4 regions of the Clostridium sp. DJ247 genome follow, and region 2 is predicted to be linked to each of the others. Evidence: riboswitches for the same ligand, from Rfam matches in the RefSeq annotation. Region 2 holds a riboswitch; each other region holds the start of a gene.
What was found. Region 2 has a riboswitch for S-adenosylmethionine ahead of cysC (adenylyl-sulfate kinase). Riboswitches for the same ligand answer to the same signal wherever they lie in the genome.

Region 1 (5,262 bases), on a different contig from region 2:
CATGCAGGACCAGGGTGTGGAGCAAAATTATGGACTACTTTAGGATTGCAAAATGGATGCCAGGGTTCAGGTTATGCTGGTGGACATTCAATACCATGTACTAATTTTTCAGAAAAAGAGGTTGTATTTGGAGGAACAGAACAATTACGTAAAGTCATTTCAAACACTTTACAAGTAATGGATGGAGATTTGTTCGTAGTTTTAACAGGATGTACATCAGATATCGTTGGAGATGATGTAGGTGAAGTGGTGAGAAATTTTCAAAAACAAGGTAATCCTGTGGTTTATGTTGAAACAGGTGGATTTAAGGGTAGTAACTTAGAGGGGCATGAATTAGTTTTAGATGCTATTATTGATCAATATTTAAAGCCACAACAAGGCATAGAAAAGGGTCTAGTGAACATCTGGTCTGTGGTACCATATCAAAATACTTTTTGGGCTGGTGATATAGAAAAAATAAAGGAATTAATTTCTTCTATAGGTCTAAAACCTAATATTATATTTGGACCTGAAGGTGGAATAGAAGAATTAAACAAAGTGCCAAAAGCTGAATTTAATTTACTTATATCACCTTGGGTTGGGCTTAAAAATGTTATTCATTTAAAAGAAAAGTTTGGCACTCCCTATCTGCATTATCCAGTTCTTCCTATAGGTCCTACGGAAACTTCTAAGTTTTTAAAAACTGTTGCAGAGTTTGCAGGTATAAAAGAAACTGTTGTAGACGAAGTAATTAAAAAACAGGAAAACAGGTATTATTATTATATAGAAAGAGCATCAGATGTATTGTTAGAAACTCGTTTAATGCCAATACGGTTTACAACCATAGCAGACAGCATTTATTCTCTAGGGATTTCAAGATTTTTAATAAATGATTTAGGATTGTTGCCAGAAACACAGTTTATTACAGATAACGCATCAGAAGAATATCGTCAGAATATATCAGAAGAATTTAAAAAGTTTGTAGATAACATAACTGCAGAAGTAATATTTACAAATGATGGAGGAGATATTCGTGAAAGATTAAAGAGTATGAAATTTAGAAGTAGACCTTTAATTATTGGAAGTGCTTGGGATAGAGCTATGGGTAGAGAGCTTAAAGCATATCAGCTTTCTGTATCAACCCCAATAAGTGATAGAATGGTATTAAGTCGCTCTTATGTTGGCTATGAGGGAGCTCTACGTTTAACAGAAGATATATATTCCGTAGTTTTAGAGGATTTCCAATAGGTTGCTATAGTCAAAAGAAAATTTTAGGAGGGAAAGATTATGTCTAAAATATTAAATAATATAACTGAATTAATAGGAAATACACCTTTAGTAAAATTAAATAAATTTGCTTCTGCAGCTGAGGGAGATGTAATAGCTAAACTGGAATATTTTAACCCAGCAGGTAGTGTTAAGGATAGAATTGGATATGTAATGCTTAAGGATGCAGAAGACAAAGGGTTGATAAATAAAGATACAGTGATTATTGAGCCAACTAGTGGGAATACTGGTATAGCCTTAGCTTTTGTTGCAGCAGCTAAAGGTTATAAGCTCATCCTTACTATGCCTGATACAATGAGTTTAGAAAGACGTAATTTGTTAAAATCCTACAATGCTGAATTGGTTTTAACTCCAGGCGCAGAAGGAATGAGAGGAGCTATACGTAAAGCAGAAGAGCTAGCAACAAAAATAGAAAATTCATTTATACCACAGCAATTTAAAAACCCTGCTAATCCCGAAATACACAGAGCTACTACTGCAGAAGAAATTTGGAGGGATACAGATGGAAATATAGATATATTAGTTAGTGGTGTTGGTACTGGAGGAACAATTACAGGTATTGGGGAAGCAATCAAACAGAAAAAAGGTGATGTTAAAGTTGTTGCAGTGGAACCTTTTGATTCGCCTGTGTTGTCAGGAGGAAATCCAGCACCGCATAAAATCCAAGGAATAGGAGCAGGTTTTATACCAGATGTACTAAATATAGAAATAATAGATGAGATTTTTAAAGTAAAAAATGAAGAAGCTTTTGAAGCAGCTAGAAGACTTGCTAGTGAAGAAGGGATTTTAGTGGGAATTTCTTCTGGTGCTGCTGCTTTTGCGGCGCTGCAAATAGCTAAAAGAACAGAAAATAAAGATAAAAAAATTGTAGTTATACTTCCAGACACTGGTGAAAGATATTTAAGTACAGAACTATTTGCTCAGAAATAAGAACTTCAAATTTAAAAAAAGGAGGATATCATATTTATGAGTTATGAAAGTATATTAGATGTGGGTTTGACTTCTAAAGAAAATAAAGGTGTAAAAGATAAAATTGTTGCAAAAAATGTAGGGCTTGTATATAACTTAAAAAACTCTAAATTAGCAAAAAAGGAAGAATTTGTAGCTGTTAAAGATTTTAATCTTAATGTGAGAAATGGGGAATTTATTTCAATTGTTGGTCCAAGCGGATGTGGAAAATCAACTTTTTTAGATATAGCCTCTGGCTTGGTTACAAAAAATACCGGTGAAATTTATATTGATGGGAAGCTTGTAAAAGGTCCTGCACTAGACCGTGGTATAGTAATGCAAGGTTATGCTCTTTTTCCTTGGAGAACGGTCCAGAAAAATGTTGAATTTGGATTAGAAATAAAAAGGATAAAAAAAAGATAGAGCAGAAATAAGCAAAAAATATATTGAATTGGTAGGTTTAAAAGGCTTTGAGTCAAGATATCCTCATGAACTGTCTGGTGGCATGAGGCAAAGAATAGCTATTGCTAGGGCTTTAGCTTATGATCCTGAAGTACTGCTTATGGATGAACCTTTTGCTGCTGTTGATGCTCAGACAAGGGAGTCTCTGCATGTAGAATTGCTTAGAATATGGGAGAAGACAAATAAAACTATAATATTTGTTACCCATAGTATTGAAGAAGCAGTTTTTTTATCGGATAGAGTAGCTGTAATGACAAGGAATCCAGGTACTGTTAAAGAAATTATTGATATTAATTTGCCAAGACCTAGAGATAACGGAGATTTAAGATCATCTACAGATTTCAGTTTGTTGAGACATAAAATATGGGAGTTGCTTCAAGATGATTCCAAAGAAACTAAAAAAACCGTACAAAATTCAAAGAATGTAGCACAGGAGATATCTTCTTATGCAACATTATAAAAAAAAGAAGTTATTTATGGAAGGCACAATAGTTAATAAAAAACTTATTTAAATATTTTGGGTATTGACATGGAATAACATATTTAGTATTATTTATATAAAGTATATATTTACTATATCTTATTAAGCGTTTTAGTTTTTTATAAAAATTAAATATGATTGTTCTTATCAAGAGCGGTGGAGGGACTGGCCCTATGAAGCCCGACAACCGGTACCTATTATTAGGTGTAGCGGTGTCAATTCCTGCAGAATAGTTTTTACTAATCTGGTAGATAAGAAAAATAGTAGTTTTATGGAATAAATTTTGTTAATGAAAGCTATTTTTCTTATTTAGAGAAAGATAGCTTTTTATTTTTATGAAAAATCCTTAACTGTAGATATGAAAGCCATTTGGTAATAAAGATTTTTAAAAATAACTTGTTAGTTGCAATATTATATTTTATGATTTTACATTAGTTGATCAGAAAGACTGAAGACTAGTAAACTGTTTTACAGTGGATAGCTTTGGTCTTTTTTATTTTATCTAAAAAGATAACTAATTTAATAGCTTTCATAATTATGATATAAGGTCATTAATTTAAAGAATAATTATATGAAGTAGGTATAGGAGATGAATATAATGTCAGTAAATCAATATGAACTAAAAAATATTCAAGAAAAAACAGCCTCACACCCTTGCTATAACCAAGGAGCTCATCAATATGCTAGAATGCATATACCAGTAGCACCAAAATGTAATGTTAGCTGCAATTTTTGTAGTAGAAAATATGATTGTGTAAATGAAAGTAGACCTGGTGTAACAAGTGAGGTTTTAACACCAGAGGAAGCACTTGAAAAATTTAAATTAGTAAAGAGCAAAATAAATAATTTAACAGTTCTTGGCATAGCGGGGCCGGGAGATCCTTTAGCTAATTTTGATGAAGTTAAAAAATCTATTGAGCTAATTAGAGAAGAATCTCAAGAAACAACCTTCTGTTTATCTACTAATGGATTAATGTTACCTTTTTATGCTAAGGAACTAGTGGAGTTAGGAGTTTCCCATGTAACAATAACTATAAATGCAGTTGATTCTAAAATAGGTGGCAAAATTTATAAATGGATTAACTACTTGGGAAATAACCTTACAGGAGAAGAAGCAGGAGCTACACTTTTAAATAATCAATTATCTGGACTTAAATATTTAACTTCTAAGGGAGTTATTTGTAAAGTTAATATTGTAATGATTAAAGGTATTAATGACCAGCATATTCCAGACATAGTTAAAAAGGTTAAGGAATGTGGAGCTTATGTTACTAATATAATGAGAATGATACCTGTAGAAGGTAGTGTATTTGCAAATCTATCTAGTGTTAGTAATGCTGAATTAAATGAAATGAGAAAAAAATGCCAACTAGATCTAAGACAAATGTATCACTGTAAACAGTGTAGAGCTGATGCTATAGGTATTTTGTCACAGGATATTTCTGCAGACTTTAGGGATAAAGGTTGCGAAAGTAATGGTTGTGGAAGTAAAGGGTGCGGAAGTATAAATAAATTAAAAGAAAAAGATATAGAGAGAATTGAAAATAATAAAGAAGAGAGTATTAAGGATGATAAAAAAGCATATAGGTTTGCTATATCAAGTAAATCAGGTATAAATATAGATCAACATTTTGGTCATGCATCGGAATTTTACATTTATGATTATATAAATGGTGAAATCAAATTTGTAGAAAAAAGATCTATAGATAAATATTGTAATGGAGTAGAAGAATGTGATGAGCATGAGGATAAAATTCTAAGAATTATAGAAAAGATAAAGGAATGTGATGCTGTATTAACCTTTAGAGTAGGTTTTGAACCTACAAAAAAATTAGTAGAAAAAGGGATACAAATATTTCAAATGTATGAGCCAATCAATAAAGGTATAGAAAAAGCAGTAGAATTGTTAAGAGCGAATGCTAATGTAGTTTTTGTGTCAAAAGATGTAAAGGAAACGAATTTATAGTTGACCAGAAATACTGGAGACTTAGATTTCTCAATGTTAACTCAGTGAGATATTCTAAGTCTATTTTGTTTATATTAAGAATTTTATTAATTAGGTAGGGGGATAACATGAGCAAATTTGTTGATAGACCCAGGTATAC
Region 2 (5,262 bases):
TGCTCAAGGGTATAAACCTCTCATTGAATATCTATTAAAATATATGAAAAATAAAGGTGTAAATGTACAAGGAAAGAATCTTATTATAACTAACGGTTTTACTGAAGGCTTTGATTTAATTTTATCTTGCTTAACTAATAATGGAGATAAGATACTTTGTGAAAATCCAACTCATAATACTGCTATAAAGATAATGAAACTTCATAATCTAGAGGTTGTAGGAATAGACATGGACAGAGATGGTATAAATATTGATAAGTTAAAGAGGACTTTAGAGAAAGATAATTTTAAGCTTTCATATTTGATTCCATCCTACCATAACCCTACTGGAATTGTCATGTCTGCAGAAAAAAGAGTGGAGGTATATAAGATTCTTAGGGACTATAATATACCAATAATTGAAGACGGATTTAATGAAGAATTAAGATATTCAGGAACTCATGTGTCGCCTATTGCGGCATTAAGTGGAGAAGGTAACAGTGTTATATACATAGGAAGCTTTTCCAAAATACTTTTTCCAGGTATGAGAATAGGTTGGATACTAGGAGATAGTAAGTTAATAGATTATTTAGAAAGTGTAAAAAGGGCTAGAAACATTCATACATCATCCTTAGACCAAGCGATATTCTATGAATATCTTCAAGGTGGCACTTTTGAAAGATATATAAAAAAATCTAGAAAAGTTTATAAAGAAAAATATGAGTATGCAGTAGAATGTGCTAAAAAATATATTTTATGTAGTGAAATACTTGGTGAAGGTGGACTTCATATATTTATAAAGTTAAATGGAATAGATGCAAGAGAAGTATTAGATCAGTGCTGTAAGAGGGGAGTAATTTTTACTCCAGGAGACATATTTTACACAGATAACAAGGGGAAAAACACTCTGAGACTTGGATTTTCTAGAGTTTCTAAAAAACACATTGAAGATGGATTTAAAATAATAGGTGAAGTTGTAGCTGCACTGCAAGAAGGGAAGCCTTAAACTTAATTAATATACTCGTTAGCTTCTAAACTTGTACTTTAAAGCTTTGTAAAATACAGGGGAATATGGTTGTGAAAAGTGTATTTAAGTAGTAAGCTTTATATAGATATATTATTGAGTTAAAATAGTTAGGAGCAAACTAACGTAAGTTATTATAGAACAGGAGAGTGTTTATGAGTTATAAATTAGTCTGTATCGATATGGATGGCACACTTTTAAACAGCAAAAGAAAAATAACAGAAAATACAAGAAGTGTATTAAAAAATGCACATAATAATGGAGTTCATATTGTTATAACTACAGGCAGAATATATGATAACGCAGAATACTACTCTGACCTTATAGGGGTTAAGTCGCCAGTTATTGCAGCCAATGGAGCCTTTATAAAAGAAAAAGATAAAGATGAAATTATATATAAGAGTATACTTGGTAAAAAATTATCTACAAAAATATTAAATATTTGCAGCAAATATGAAGCGGCATTAGAGTTTCATACTTCGCAGAAAATGTATCTTGGAAATAAGTTAGATAAATCTATTATTAATCTTCTTATGCAGAAAACTTTGCTTAAGGAAGAAAAAATAGAAATAATACATGTAAAAAATATAGAACAATGGAAAACTATTTTACATAATGAAGAGGAGAATATAGTCAAATGCATAATTTCTAATAGGAATGAAGAGGAGTTACAAAAAATTAGAAATGAAGTAGAGAAACTGGATGATGTAGAAGTGGTTAGTTCTGCAAGAGATAACATAGAAATTACTTGTAAAGGAACTTCTAAAGGAAGGGCAGTTGAAATTTTAGCTGGTTATTATAACTTGAAAAGAGAAGAGATAATAGCTATTGGAGATAGTGAAAATGATCTTTCAATGATAGAATATGCAGGTCTTGGAGTGGCTATGGGAAACGCAATAGATCTAGTAAAGAGAAAAGCCAACTATATAACAGACACCAATGATGAAGAAGGTGTAGCAAAGGCTGTTAATAAGTTTATAATGAATATATAGAGTTTCAAGTCTGAAACCCTATATAGAACTGGAACTTTTAAATTTAATTTATTCCACATAGCATATTACTAGATTATGCCACTGATAAATAGTATAATTAAAATAAATTTATTTTTTGTTATTTCATAATATATAATAATAGTAAGAATGTCAGATTATTTTACTAGGAAAGGAGAGCTTATGAAAGTTTCAACTAAAGGTAGATATGGGTTAAAAGCTCTTATTGACTTAGCTATATATTCAAAATCTGAGGTAGTTACACTAAAAAGTATTTCAGATAGACAAAATCTTTCAGAGGGATATTTAGAACAAATTTTTTCCGCTTTGAGAAAAAGTGGCTTTGTAATAGGGAGAAAAGGATCTCAAGGAGGCTATTTATTATCTAAGCCGGCAAATCAATTTACTATTGGTGAAATATTAAGAGCTCTAGAGGGAAAACTAGCTTTAGTAGATGTAGATGAAACAACTACTACTGATAAATTAGATAAATACATAAATAAAAATCTATGGAACATTATAAATAATAAAATAAACAATTATTTTGATTCTATTACTTTAGAGGATTTAGTTAACAAATATATGAGTGAAAAAGATAATATTATGTACTATATATAATTTATAAAATAAGAATTTAAATTCTAGGAGTTCAAGGTTTTCCTTGGCTTTAATTTGTATAATTTAAGATTCTACGTTATAATAAATAAAAATTATGAATTTAAAACCTATTGTTAAAAGTTCAAATATGGTGTTGACATTAAACCAATTACCAATTATAATTTACTTAACATATAGGAATAGTAGGAAATGCTTTGATGAGAAGAGTAAGCTATTAGGAAACTTTCAGAGAGAAATCTTTTTAGGTGTGAGAGATTTTGAGTTGAAAATAGTTGAAGTGCATCTCGGAGCTCTGAATTGAAGTTTAGTAGACTTCAGCGGATATGCCCGTTAAAGCATAAAAAGTAAGTTGTATTGATAGTTAGATTTATCACGTTTTTTTAAGATCATGATAAACAGAGTGGAACTGTGGAAGTTAACTTCTACCTCTGTAGAGAGGTAGAAGTTTTTTGTTTTATGGTATTTAAAAATTTACTAAAAAATTGAAAAAGTAATAATATTAATTGACAATTTAGTAAGAAAACAGTATAATATGTAGATATAAGTCGGATGTTTGTAACTTTGAAATATGTTACATATTCTTATCAAGAGCGGTGGAGGGACTGGCCCTATGAAGCCCGACAACCAACATTCTCATTCGAGTGTAACGGTGTCAATTCCTGCGGAATTACAGATATTCTGAGAGATAAGAAAAATGCTTAATTTAACTTGAAATAGTTTCAACTTAGATAAAAGGCTGTTTTTCTTATACTTGATAAGACAGCCTTTTATTTTTTATATATAATTATAGTATTAATAATAAAATACTAAGAATATTACAAGTTGTAAAATTATTATACAAAAAAGATGTAAAATTTTTATAAAATTAATAATAAATATTTTCGTTTGAAAAGATGGTTTAACTATTTTTCGTGATTTTTAGATGAGTATACTCATCTACATAATTTCTACATAAAAGTTTGATATTATAAAAAAGATGTGAAGTAATTTATAAATAATTTGGGGATATTCAATATTCCCTTAACTAAAAATATGAGGTGATTTTATGGATATAAAGGCAACTAATATAGTTTGGCACAATATGAATATTAAGAGGGAACACAGAGAAAATCTTTTAAAACAAAAGGGAAAGTTAATTTGGTTTACAGGACTTTCTGGATCAGGTAAGTCTACTGTAGCTTCAGCTCTTGAAAGTAAACTGCATAATATGGGCAAGCTCACTTACCTTTTAGATGGAGATAATGTAAGACACGGATTAAACTCCGATCTTGGATTTACAAAAGAGGATAGAATAGAGAACATAAGAAGAATAGCGGAAGTTTCAAAGCTTTTTGTAGATGCTGGGATTATTACCATAGGTACTTTTGTTTCTCCATTTAGAGAGGATAGAGAGAAGGTTAGAAAGTTACTAGGAGAAGATTTTATAGAAGTTTTCGTAGATTGTCCTTTAGAAGTTTGTGAACAAAGAGATCCAAAGGGTATATATAAAAAAGCTAGAAGCGGACAAATAAAAAACTTTACAGGAATAGACTCTCCTTATGAGAAACCTGAAAATCCTGAATTAATAGTATCTACACATTTAAATAGTTTAGAACAGTGTGTAGAATCTATTATAAGTTATCTCAATGATAACTAAAGTTAAACAATAGATATAGTTTAAAATAAAAATTAGGGAGTGACAGGATGGGACTAAATTTTGAAGTTTTAAATACTGATATTTTAGTAGTAGGAGGAGGAGCAGCCGGATGCTTTGCAGCACTTACTGCCGCTGAGGACCCTTCAATTCAGGTAATAATAGCAGAAAAAGCAAATATAAAAAGAAGTGGATGTCTTGCAGCAGGAGTTAATGCATTAAACGCATATATAGTAGATGGAGAAACTCCTGAATCCTTTGTTGATTATGTAAAAGAAGAATTTCATAACGTAGTTAGAGAAGATTTAATATATACTATAGCTAAAAAACTAAATGAAGTTACTAAAAAGGTAGAAGATATGGGACTTCCTATCTTGAAAGATGATAATGGAAAGTATGTTTCAAGAGGAAAGAGAAGTATAAAGATAAACGGAGAAAATATTAAACCTATACTAGCAGATGCAGTAAATAAAGAGAAAAACATTAAAATTTTAAATGGATTAAATATTATAGACTACATAGTAAAAGATGGAAAAGTGATAGGTGCCTATGGATTTTCAATTTACCAAGAAAAGTTCTTTGTAATTTATTCAAAAGCGGTTATATGTACTACAGGGGGAGCAGCAGGTATATACAAGCCTAATAACCCTACATTTTCAAGACACAAAATGTGGTACAGCCCTTTTAATACAGGTGCAGGCTATGCTATGGGCATAAGAGCTGGCGCAGAGATGACTACTTTTGAAATGAGATTTATAGCTTTAAGATGTAAAGATACTATAGCTCCTACAGGTACTATAGCTCAAGGTGTAAGAACACCACAAGTAAACAGCTCTGAGGAACGTTATGTTGCTAATTATGGAAAAGGTACTACAATTAATAGACTTTACTCAACTGTAATGGAGAATCTAGAAGGCAGAGGACCTTGTTTTTTAAAAACTAAAGACATAACTAAAGAACAAGAACAAGAATTGTTTAAAGCATATTTAAATATGGCACCAGCTCAAACCTTAAAGTGG
Region 3 (5,262 bases), on a different contig from region 2:
AAAGGGTTTTGGTATAAATATATCAATACCGGTTATGCATAGACTAGTGCTTGACAGAAGCTATATAGGTTATAGTGGAGGGTTAAGATTAGCAGAAGATATATATGGAAATATTTTAGAAACATATAAATAAGGAGGAAGGATTCATGACAGTCAATTTAAAAATATCAGCAGTACCAACAAGAGAAAATCGTTTAGGTTCTGTAACAGGTTATAGTGGAGATCTTCATGACATTGTTAACCAATCGAAATGCGGAACTTTAAAAAATCAGGATAGATGCTTTAGTCAGTCCAGCACATGTAATGCTAGTTGTGCATTAGGACAACTTTCAGGTATAAGAGATATAGCAATAATAAATCATGCACCATCAGGCTGTACAGCAATAGCCCCTGGTGCTACAGTTAACAATGATCAGCTGGCAACCAAAAGAGGTGTTACAAATGCCACTGTATTTGTAGGAACTGATATGGATGAACATGATACAGTATTTGGAGCTACAGGTAGTCTTAAAGAAATAATATTAGAGACATATAATAGATACAAACCAAAAGCAATCTTTGTAGGAACATCGTGTTTAACAGGTATTATAGGTGAAGATGTGGATAGTGTTGTTGAAAATCTTAAAAAGGAAATACCAGTACCTATAGCTGCTGTTCATTGCGAAGGTTTTAGATCAAGAATATGGGCTACGGGTTTTGATGCCTCAGATCATGCTGTGCTTACAAGTATTGTAAAGCCGCCGAAAAAGAAAAATAACAAAATTAATTTTAAAAATTTCTACGAAAGTGCGAGAAATGAAATAATTGAGATATTTAAAAATTTTGGAGTTGAGCCTGTATTTTTTTATCAAAATTCAACTATTGAGGAACTTTCACATTTGTCTGAGTCTCTTGCTACAGTAAGTATATGTGGTGTATTGGGTTCATACTTAGGAAATGGACTGGAAGAAAAATATGGGGTTCCCTTTGTAAAAACAATTAACCCATTAGGGGTTTCGGGATTTGAAACTTGGCTTAGAGGAATAGGTAAAGCTATAGATAAAGAAGCAGAAGTTGAAGCTTATATAGAAAGAGAGAGAGCAAAGTATTTACCTAAAATAGAGGAAGTTAAGAAAGAACTTAAGGGATTAAGAGCTGTACTTGGAATGGGTCCTGGATATACCTATAATGAAAGATTGGTGATAAATAGTTCATATGTGGGATATTCAGGTGGACTTAAACTTTTAGAAGATATATATTCAGTAGTTCTTACAAGATTCAACTAGAACAAGGAGGAGATACTCAAAATACAGGATAATATTTTTATGAGAATAAGAGGTGTTATGATGGCTTATAAGATAGCAGTAGCAAGTAGTGACGGTAAAATAATAGATCAGCATTTTGGCAGAACTACAGAGTTTTTAGTTTTTGAAGTAGAAGATAATAATTATAAATTTTTAGAATTAAGAAAGGCTCACCATTTTTGCAATAATGGTGGGCATGATGATAATAGACTTTTGACATCAGTAGAAACACTTGAAGGCTGCAGAGCAGTGTTGGTTGCTCAAATAGGAAATGGAGCTGTGAGGGTTTTAAGAAGTAGAGGAATAGAAGCTTTTGACATACAGGATTATATCGAAAATGCTTTGAAAAAATTAATAAAATACTACTCTAAAATTGATGTGGTTAGAACTAGGGAGGCATAATTATTATGGCTGTATTAAAATATAGAGAGGCGTTGAATGATATTTCTTCATACACCCCAGCAAAGTCCCTAGAAGAAATTGAACGAGAATTAGGATTAAATAAAATTATAAGACTATCTGCAAATGAAAATACTATGGGGTGTTCGCCCTCTGTACAAGTAGCAATAGAGGAAGCTTCAAAAAACCTATATCTTTATCCAGACGGTTTTTGCAGACAGCTTAGGAGTAAATTAGCAGAAATAAACAACGTTGAGCAGGAACAGCTGATTTTTGGTAATGGTTCTTTTGAATTATTGTCTTTGATTGCTCAAGCCTTCATTAATGCTGACGAGGAGTCTATTATACCAGAACCTACCTTTGGATGGTATAAGGTAGTTACCTTATCAATGAATGGAGTTATCGTAAGTGTTCCTTTAGAAAATCATGCAATTAATCTGGAGCATATAAAAAGCAAGATTACGGATAAAACAAAAGTAATATGGCTATGTAATCCTAATAACCTAACAGGAACAATTTTTGGAGAAAAACAATTAGAAAAATTTTTGGAAGAAACACCTTCAGATATAATTGTTGTATTAGATGAAGCTTATGATGAATTTACAACAAGTGATGATTATCCTGATTCAATAAAACTTATAGATAGGTATCCTAATGTAATTATTCTAAGAACTTTTTCTAAAGTTTATGGACTTGCATCTCTAAGAATAGGTTACGGTATTGCTAATTCAGAACTCATAAGCTACCTTAATAAGATAAGACTACCTATCAATGTCAATGCAATAGCTCAAATAGCGGCTCTTGCAAGCTTATATGATGAAAGTGGAAAAGTTACTGATTTTAATATACTTAATACATCCCCCAAGCTTGTTTTAGCGGATACTAGAATAATTGCTAATGCACCAGTAAGATACCTTAACGCTGGTATAGGTGATACTATAGTAAAATGGTATGAAGCAGCTCCTAATTCTATAGAAGGAAATAATGATATTTCGCTGAGAATTGGTTTGCAGACTGCAAAGCTTGCACTTGATATATTGCATAATAGTTCAGTATCAGCTGCAAAGGAAATAGAAAAAAATCATGTAAACAAAGAAGTAAGCGAAGTAATAGATGCTATTATAATACTGGCTGATCTTGTTGGAAGTATTAATGGAGGAAATCATAGAGCCGCAATAGCTCATGCAATTCATAACAGCTTAACAGCTATTCCAGAAACCCACGAAAGTCTTCACGGAGAAAAAGTAATATTCGGGTTAATTGTTCAGTTTATATTAGAGGGTAAGCTACAAAAAGAAATAGAAGAGCTTATTGATTTTCTTAACTTATTAAATCTTCCCGTTACGCTAGAACAGTTAGGAATAAAGGATTCAGTACCTGAAAAAATTGCTAATGTTGCTAACGGAGTAAATATAGCAGCAGAGGAATTGGACAAGATAAATTTTGAAGTAAATAGTAACTTAATTGAGCAGGCAATTATAAAGGCAGACCAACTTGGGAAAAGTAGGTTGAAAATACTATTACAAAGTTAGATTAAGGTAAAAAAGGATATAGGGAAAAGTTAGGTGTAATGGATAAAACTTATTTTTTAGGTATTGACAGGGATAAATGTTTCCAATATAATAATTATATGTTATACAGCACGTATAATTATTAGAAGTTTTTGTAAACTTAATATGTATATTCTTATCAAGAGAGGCGGAGGGACTGGCCCTATGAAACCCAACAACCGGCATTTATATTTACTTTAAATGTATCGGTGTTAATTCCTACAGAGTAAATAGTACAATTTTGTACTATACTGGAAGATAAGAAAAGTAGTAGTTTTGTGAAATGATTTTTCGTTAACGAAGGCTATTTTTCTTAGGTTTAGGAAAGATGGCCTTTTAAATTTAGTTAATATGACCATATAATACAGTTCTGGGATTATAAATGATTAATTATTTTCTCTAGAAAAAGTAAATATGGCACAATTTATAAAATTTTTTAGTTGACCAGAAACACTGGAGACTAAGTTGTCTTAATTTTATTGAGATAACTTAGTCTTTGTTTATTTTCAAAAAATTTATTTAAAAGGAGGACACATAATGAAGAAGAAAATTAATCTAAATACTCCAGTAGTACAAAGCCGTGAACAGCGTCTTGGCACTATAATTGCATGGGATGGTAAAGCATCAGATTTGGCACAGGAATCGGTTAACGCTCGTAGAGGTTGCGGCGGTGGTGATGGGAAGAAATCATGTAAACTTTGCGAATTTAGGGGACCTTTTACCCAAGGATCAGTTTGCAGTGAGCAGATGGTAGAATGTCAAGCAGGTCATGTTCGTGGTGCAGTGCTCATTCAACATTCGCCTATAGGATGTGCAGCAGGTCAAGTAATATACAACTCTATATATCGTAATGGTCTTGCAATGCGTAATTTACCTGTAGAAAATATGCATGCAATTTGTACCAATTTACAAGAGGGTGACATAGTATTTGGAGGAATTAAGAAACTTGAACAGACTATACGTGATGCTTGGGAACGTTATAATCCAAAAGCAATATTTATTGCCGCTTCCTGTGCTACTGGAATCATAGGTGATGATATAGATAGTGTGGCAAGCAAATTTGAGAAAGAATTAAATATTCCTGTTATTCCTCTACATTGTGAAGGATTTAAATCCAAACATTGGAGTACTGGATTTGATGCAACACAGCATGGAATTGTACGTCAAATTGCACGTAGAAATCCTAAAAAACAAGAAGATTTGGTGAATGTTATTAACCTGTGGGGATCAGATATATTTAAACCAATGTTAGCAGAGTTAGGACTAAGAGTTAACTATGTCATTGATCTAGCAACTGTAGAAGACTTGGAACAAATTTCAGAAGCAGCGGCTACTGTGGGTTTTTGTAACACTCTGTCCTCATATATGGCAGCAGCCTTGGAACAGGAATTCGGTGTTCCGGAAGTTAAGGCACCACAACCATACGGTTTTGCGGGAACAGATGCATGGCTTCGTGAGTTAGGTAGGGTAACTCACCGTGAAGAACAGGTAGAAGCTTATATAGCTAAAGAACACGCAAGAGTAGCTCCACGTATAGAAGAGCTGCGCAAATTATTAAAAGGCAAAAAAGGCTATGTTGCTACTGGTTCAGCTTATGCCCACGGATTAATTGCCGTACTTAGAGAATTGGGAGTTGAAGTTAATGGATCATTAGTATTTCACCATGATCCAATTTATGATAGTGGTGATCCACGACAAGATTCTCTTGCTCATCTTGTGGGCAACTACGGAGATGTACCATCTTTTAGTGTCAGCAATCGTCAGCAGTATCAGTTCTATGGATTATTACAGAGAGTGAATCCAGATTTTATTCTTATTCGTCATAATGGTTTAGCACCATTGGCATCACGTTTGGGTATTCCAGCTGCTCCATTAGGTGATGAGCACATTGCTATAGGGTATCAAGGAATTATTAATTTAGGAGAATCTATTCTGGATATTCTTGCACACAAAAAATTCCATCAGGATTTGGCTGCTCATACTAAGCTCCCATATAAAAAATGGTGGTTAGATCAAGAAGATCCTTTCCT
Region 4 (5,262 bases), on a different contig from region 2:
TATTACCATAAGTTTTTATTAAATTATACCATTTTATTATAATTTTTCAAAATTAAGTAACATTATCCTGACAATATATTTTCATGACTGCATACTTTAATCATTACCAAAATATTATTATAAGTTAACAATAATCGAGAGGAGATGATATCATGAAACTAATATTTTTATTATACCTTTAGACATTGTATTGAGATGTATTATTTAAAGAACTTGGAATAATATCTGTTTTAATTGAATAGACCTATATTAGGAGCTTAATTAAAATCCAAGGAGGTAAAGAGTACAGTACTTCTAATATTTTTATGTTAACTATATATTGAACAAATCATTTTTAATATTGTTCAAATTAAAATATTAATGAATAAAATTTACGCAACAGAATAAACATCCTTCCATACTATAATAGTGCAAAGAGCTTTTCATATATTATATTTAGTAATCAATTCTTAAACATAGCAATTGTACATTATAACATATTCTTATAATACTTTTATAAACCTAGCTAAATAATAAAACTTAAAGTTAAACATGCATGATATTTACTAATCTTAGCTTTTGATCACATATTCTCCAATAATATTATTTGAAAGGAGACTATCTATGGAAGAAAAGATAACGTTTACTAAAAATAAAGAACCAAGTATCTTTTACCCTAAGCAATTTATTGAGTATTTAATTTCTATTTTTCTCTGTATATTTATAGTTATACCTGTTGTTTGCTTACCACTAGCTGCTGCAATAATAGAAAATGAGATGATATTAGATTCACTGTTAGTATTTCCCTTAGCTCTTTTTCTTTTAACTCCAATTATAATTTCATGCTACTTCCTAATAATAATAGTAGCTTTTAAGATTAAACGAATCTATATAGAGTTAACACCTGATAACTTAATTTTTAGGGGACCCTTCGGAATACAGATACTTGATATAATGTGCATAGAATCTATATGCAAGTCACAGGGTTATAGAGAATTATTTGGCTATGTAGTTATAAAAGAAAGATTAGGTTGCTTAAAAGCTACTCCTAAAACCCTAAGAATTCCACTTGGCTGCTTTTCAGATAGAGATATTTCAATGATTATTAAAGCTATTAAGGAAAAAAATAGTAGTATTCATATAGAGAATTTATACAATTAGGCTTATATTATAGATAATGATGAATTAGCTAGATAAATCTGAAATTGTTATAATTAAATATTGAATATTCTACAATTTATAAACACATCATTTCATCTTAAATATGTTTTAAAACGCAGAAATTTACCCTTTAAGTAGCCACCATAAACTGTTGTCTACTTAAAGGGAATATATTTTACTAGCTACTTAGTTTCACTTTATTTCTACCGCATCTCCAGTATATAATACTTATTTGTAAATATAAAGAAGATTGTAGTATTATAGATATCATCAACTTAAATTTAACTTATACGTAGGAATATGCTGCCAAAATTGATGGTACTTTAAAAATTTTTAACGTGCTGAAGTTTGGTATCATATTCGGTGGTATAAGTTAAATTTCGGGCATGGTTATCTATAGTTATTTATTTAATTCCAATACTTCATTTAAACTTCCAGTTCTATATCCTTCCAAATCTAATGTAACATATTTAAATCCAAAGCTCTTCAATTGTTTTGATATAGTTTCAAACAAATCATTATTGAAAAGTTTTACTATGTTTTCCTTTGGAACTTCGATTCTTGCTAAGTTATTATGACTTCTAACTCTTACTGCTCTAAAGCCTAAATCAATAAGATATTTTTCTGCCCTTTCTACCCTATCTAGCTCTTCTATCTTTATTTCCACGTCATATGGGATCCTAGACAACAAGCAAGCATAAGATGGTTTATCCCAAGTTTTTAAATCTAATTCCTTGGAAAACTCTCTAATCTCAGCCTTTACTATACCATTCTCCAAAAGTGGACTTTTTATATCAAGTTCTTTTAAAGCTCTAAGTCCAGGTCTATAATCCTTAGTGTCATCTGCATTAGTTCCATCTACTACATATTTAAAATTTTCTTCAGCTGCTTTTTCTTTTATTTTTGTAAAAACAGCTGTTTTGCATAAATAGCATCTATCAGATGGATTAAATTTTATTTCATCTATAATTACAGGAACTTCTAAAAGTTCATGCTTTATACCTATTTCTTTTGCTGCAATCTTTGCTTCTTCAATTTCCCATTTAGGTATATAAGGTGCCACTACGGTTAAAGCTAATGCTTTATCTCCCAAAGCCTCTTTTGCTACTTTAGCTACAAAGGTACTATCAACACCACCTGAAAAAGCCACAACTACACTTTCTAATTTTTTCAAATAGTTGATTAAATTTTTATATTTTATGTTTTCTATCATTTAGATTACACTCCTACTACTATATATTTTTTATTTATTAAATAAGCTGCCACCTTAATGGTAGGCATAACTATTTTCATGTTGACAAATATCAAGCCATTGTCCATCAGTTAAATCCATCAACTCTCTAGGTGCAACTTTTACAACAAAGTTTTTCAATCCAGCACATATATATATATAACTAATCTTTTTCAAAGAAACATCAATATAAACTTTTAGTGGTTTTTTTAGCCCCAAGGGACTTAGCCCTTCCAAAGGATGCCCTGTTATATCTATAGTTTCATTATTAGTTAATATTTTCGGTTTCACTTTAAAATAATTTTCATACTTATTACTGCTTATTTTCAAATCTTCTGATACTACAATTAATATGCTATCATTTCTTACTTTAAAAGCTAAAGTTTTTCCAACACACTCTGTTTCCAATGTTCTTTCCTTATGTTCATTATAAAGTTCACTTTCATTATTTAAGAATTTTGTAACTGAGCATTCAAGTCCCCTGCTTAAAAAATGATTTATAACACTATCCATACCCATTTTTATTCTCCTTTCACTAAATTGATATTATATGGGGAACTTCTTACATATACAAATATAAAAAATCTTCCTGTAGATAAGCTACAAGAAGATTATATCATTCTAGTTCCTTATCTTTCAGGTTACCACCACCTGTTGGAATTAGCACCTTGAAACAAAGTTCAGGTTGCTGGACGTCATAGGGCCAATCCCTCAGTCTCTCTTGATAAGAAGTTCCATATTCACTTAACCTTATTATAACAAAACAGTAATTAATAATCAATATATTTTGTTATAAATTAATTTTAATACATTCTTAACCTTTCCAATAAGGAGCTTTACATAAAATTCCCCAATTGTATTTACATTGCCATTGTGTTTATTTATAAACTATGATACTAATAATATTGAATACTATTAGTATAACTACGTTTTATTTGTAATATTTGCTTTAAATAATCTATTATAGATTCAACAGGGATTGCTCTATTCTTAAGTCTTTGCAAAGCTGACAAGTTAAAATAATTTTAAAAATTTAAAGCTGATATAAGAAAAGGGAGATACTATGTTTAATAATAAACCTTTTAAAATTTTTTTAGGAATTACTATACTTTCAATATTAACTTTTTCTTTTTTATCTTATAGTGTTAATGGAAAAATATCCAAATCTGTTAACAATTCATCAACTAACAATAGTGCTGAAGTAAATAATACAATTATTAGTAATTATGATGATTATTATAATGCAGTTAAGAAAGCTATGAGTAACTATGATAGCAGCATAACTCTTAGAATAAAAAATTATAATAAGAAAATATATAACCTTGATGTATTTAATAAAATTTTAGAGAGTACTCCTGAATTAAATGGTATTTGTATAAAAGCTTCAAGTACAGTAAAATTTTCTATTCCTATTAAGTTAATAATAAATTTTGAGTACATTGACAGTAAAGAAAATCTGAAGAGTAAAGACAAGATAGTACATGAAAAGATTCAACAAATTGTAAATAGTGTAATTAAACCGGGCATGAGAGATTATGAAAAAGAGGCAGCTCTTCATGATTATATAATAAATAACTCTAAATACGATAACAGATTCTATACAGGTAATATGCCCAAAGAATCTAATACAGCTTATGGTATCTTAATAAAAGGCATTGGTGTATGTCAAGGATATGCAGAAGCTATGGACATGCTATTGAAAGCCGTTGGTATTGAATCTATACTAGTAATTGGTGATGCTAATGACAGTAAAAATTGGATTAGCCATGCTTGGAATATAGTTAAAATAGGTGGTGAATATTATCACCTAGATACAACTTGGGATGATCCTACTACCCGTGATGGTTCAAATCATCTTAGGCATTCTTATTTTAACGTTACAGATGAACAGATTAGTAAAAATCATAGATGGGATAGAAGTAAATATCCTAAATGCATAAATACTCAGTATAACTTTAATAATTTAAACTTAGTTGAAAAAGATGAATCTGGAAACATTATAACTGTAGTTAAAAATTATAGTGAATTTTATAAGACTATAAAGAATGCTCTTGGTAATAGTACTACTAGTGTAAGTATAAAAATTTTAAATTATGATGGAAATATCTATGATGTAGAACAGTGCGTTAGTAAAGCTTATGATGCTTTAAAAAGAGGTGGAAAATTTAGTTGGGTTAGCTATAATGACGAACTAAATAATTCTAAATATATAACCATAGATTTTCAGTAATTAATAACATATAACCACCAGACTGGTATATATGACGTCATACTGGTGGTTATTATATTCTATAGACATAGGTTTCCTGTAGACAACCTCGTTAACCTTATATCCTTATCTTTTTTTAGATATCTCAATTTTAACTTTTCTTCCACATAAATTTTTACCTTGGCAATACTTTAATATGGAATCAACGGAATCCTCATTTACATCAATAAATGAAAACTTTTCAAGAATATCTATGTTACCTATATCTACTCTACTACTGGTAACATTATCATTTAAAAACTGGATTAGCTGTTTAGGGTTAAGCCTATCCATACGTCCTACGGTGATAAATAATCTTGTAAAATTAGATGTTGATCCTATAAGATTTTCTGTATAATCGTAGCTTATTTCTTTTTCGTAAATCATTTTTAATAAAGCAGCTGCTACATCAACTAAATTGAATTCTTCATCCAATTCTGCCGCCAAAGGAACAAACTTTTTATAGTCTTCAGTTTCAAGTGTTTCCTTTATTTTCACAACTATACTCTTATATTTTGATAAAAATATCTCATCAACTGTTGGGATTTCTTTTCTTTTTATTTTACTTTTTGTATATTTTTCAATCTGTTTAAGAGTCATATATTCTCTAGCGGTAACAAGAGTATACGCAACTCCTTCTCTC

Region 1: it holds a riboswitch for S-adenosylmethionine, as region 2 does, so the genes downstream of both, nifB (nitrogenase cofactor biosynthesis protein NifB) here and cysC (adenylyl-sulfate kinase) in region 2, are expected to answer to the same signal.
Region 3: it holds a riboswitch for S-adenosylmethionine, as region 2 does, so the genes downstream of both, HGI79_RS10475 (nitrogenase component 1) here and cysC (adenylyl-sulfate kinase) in region 2, are expected to answer to the same signal.
Region 4: it holds a riboswitch for S-adenosylmethionine, as region 2 does, so the genes downstream of both, HGI79_RS13050 (YbaK/EbsC family protein) here and cysC (adenylyl-sulfate kinase) in region 2, are expected to answer to the same signal.

The regions. Positions count from the first base shown of each region.
Region 1 is NZ_JABAIW010000022.1:8,724-13,985, reverse strand. Features, by position in the region: gene HGI79_RS10460 (nitrogenase component 1) at 1-1,227, shown strand, start outside; gene cysK (cysteine synthase A) at 1,267-2,196, shown strand; partial or broken gene HGI79_RS10450 (ABC transporter ATP-binding protein) at 2,233-3,136, shown strand; SAM riboswitch class I at 3,299-3,415, shown strand; gene nifB (nitrogenase cofactor biosynthesis protein NifB) at 3,756-5,123, shown strand; gene HGI79_RS10440 (nitrogenase component 1) at 5,231-5,262, shown strand, end outside.
Region 2 is NZ_JABAIW010000023.1:36,746-42,007, reverse strand. Features, by position in the region: gene HGI79_RS10895 (PLP-dependent aminotransferase family protein) at 1-985, shown strand, start outside; gene HGI79_RS10890 (Cof-type HAD-IIB family hydrolase) at 1,159-1,995, shown strand; gene HGI79_RS10885 (Rrf2 family transcriptional regulator) at 2,176-2,610, shown strand; SAM riboswitch class I at 3,189-3,302, shown strand; gene cysC (adenylyl-sulfate kinase) at 3,656-4,246, shown strand; gene HGI79_RS10875 (adenylyl-sulfate reductase subunit alpha) at 4,294-5,262, shown strand, end outside.
Region 3 is NZ_JABAIW010000022.1:17,639-22,900, reverse strand. Features, by position in the region: gene HGI79_RS10495 (nitrogenase component 1) at 1-133, shown strand, start outside; partial or broken gene HGI79_RS10490 (nitrogenase component 1) at 147-1,184, shown strand; gene HGI79_RS10485 (NifB/NifX family molybdenum-iron cluster-binding protein) at 1,305-1,685, shown strand; gene HGI79_RS10480 (aminotransferase class I/II-fold pyridoxal phosphate-dependent enzyme) at 1,691-3,214, shown strand; SAM riboswitch class I at 3,366-3,497, shown strand; gene HGI79_RS10475 (nitrogenase component 1) at 3,770-5,262, shown strand, end outside.
Region 4 is NZ_JABAIW010000030.1:34,344-39,605, forward strand. Features, by position in the region: gene HGI79_RS13040 (hypothetical protein) at 604-1,140, shown strand; gene larE (ATP-dependent sacrificial sulfur transferase LarE) at 1,541-2,353, opposite strand; gene HGI79_RS13050 (YbaK/EbsC family protein) at 2,408-2,890, opposite strand; SAM riboswitch class I at 2,998-3,102, opposite strand; gene HGI79_RS13055 (transglutaminase domain-containing protein) at 3,435-4,601, shown strand; gene HGI79_RS13060 (DEAD/DEAH box helicase) at 4,707-5,262, opposite strand, start outside.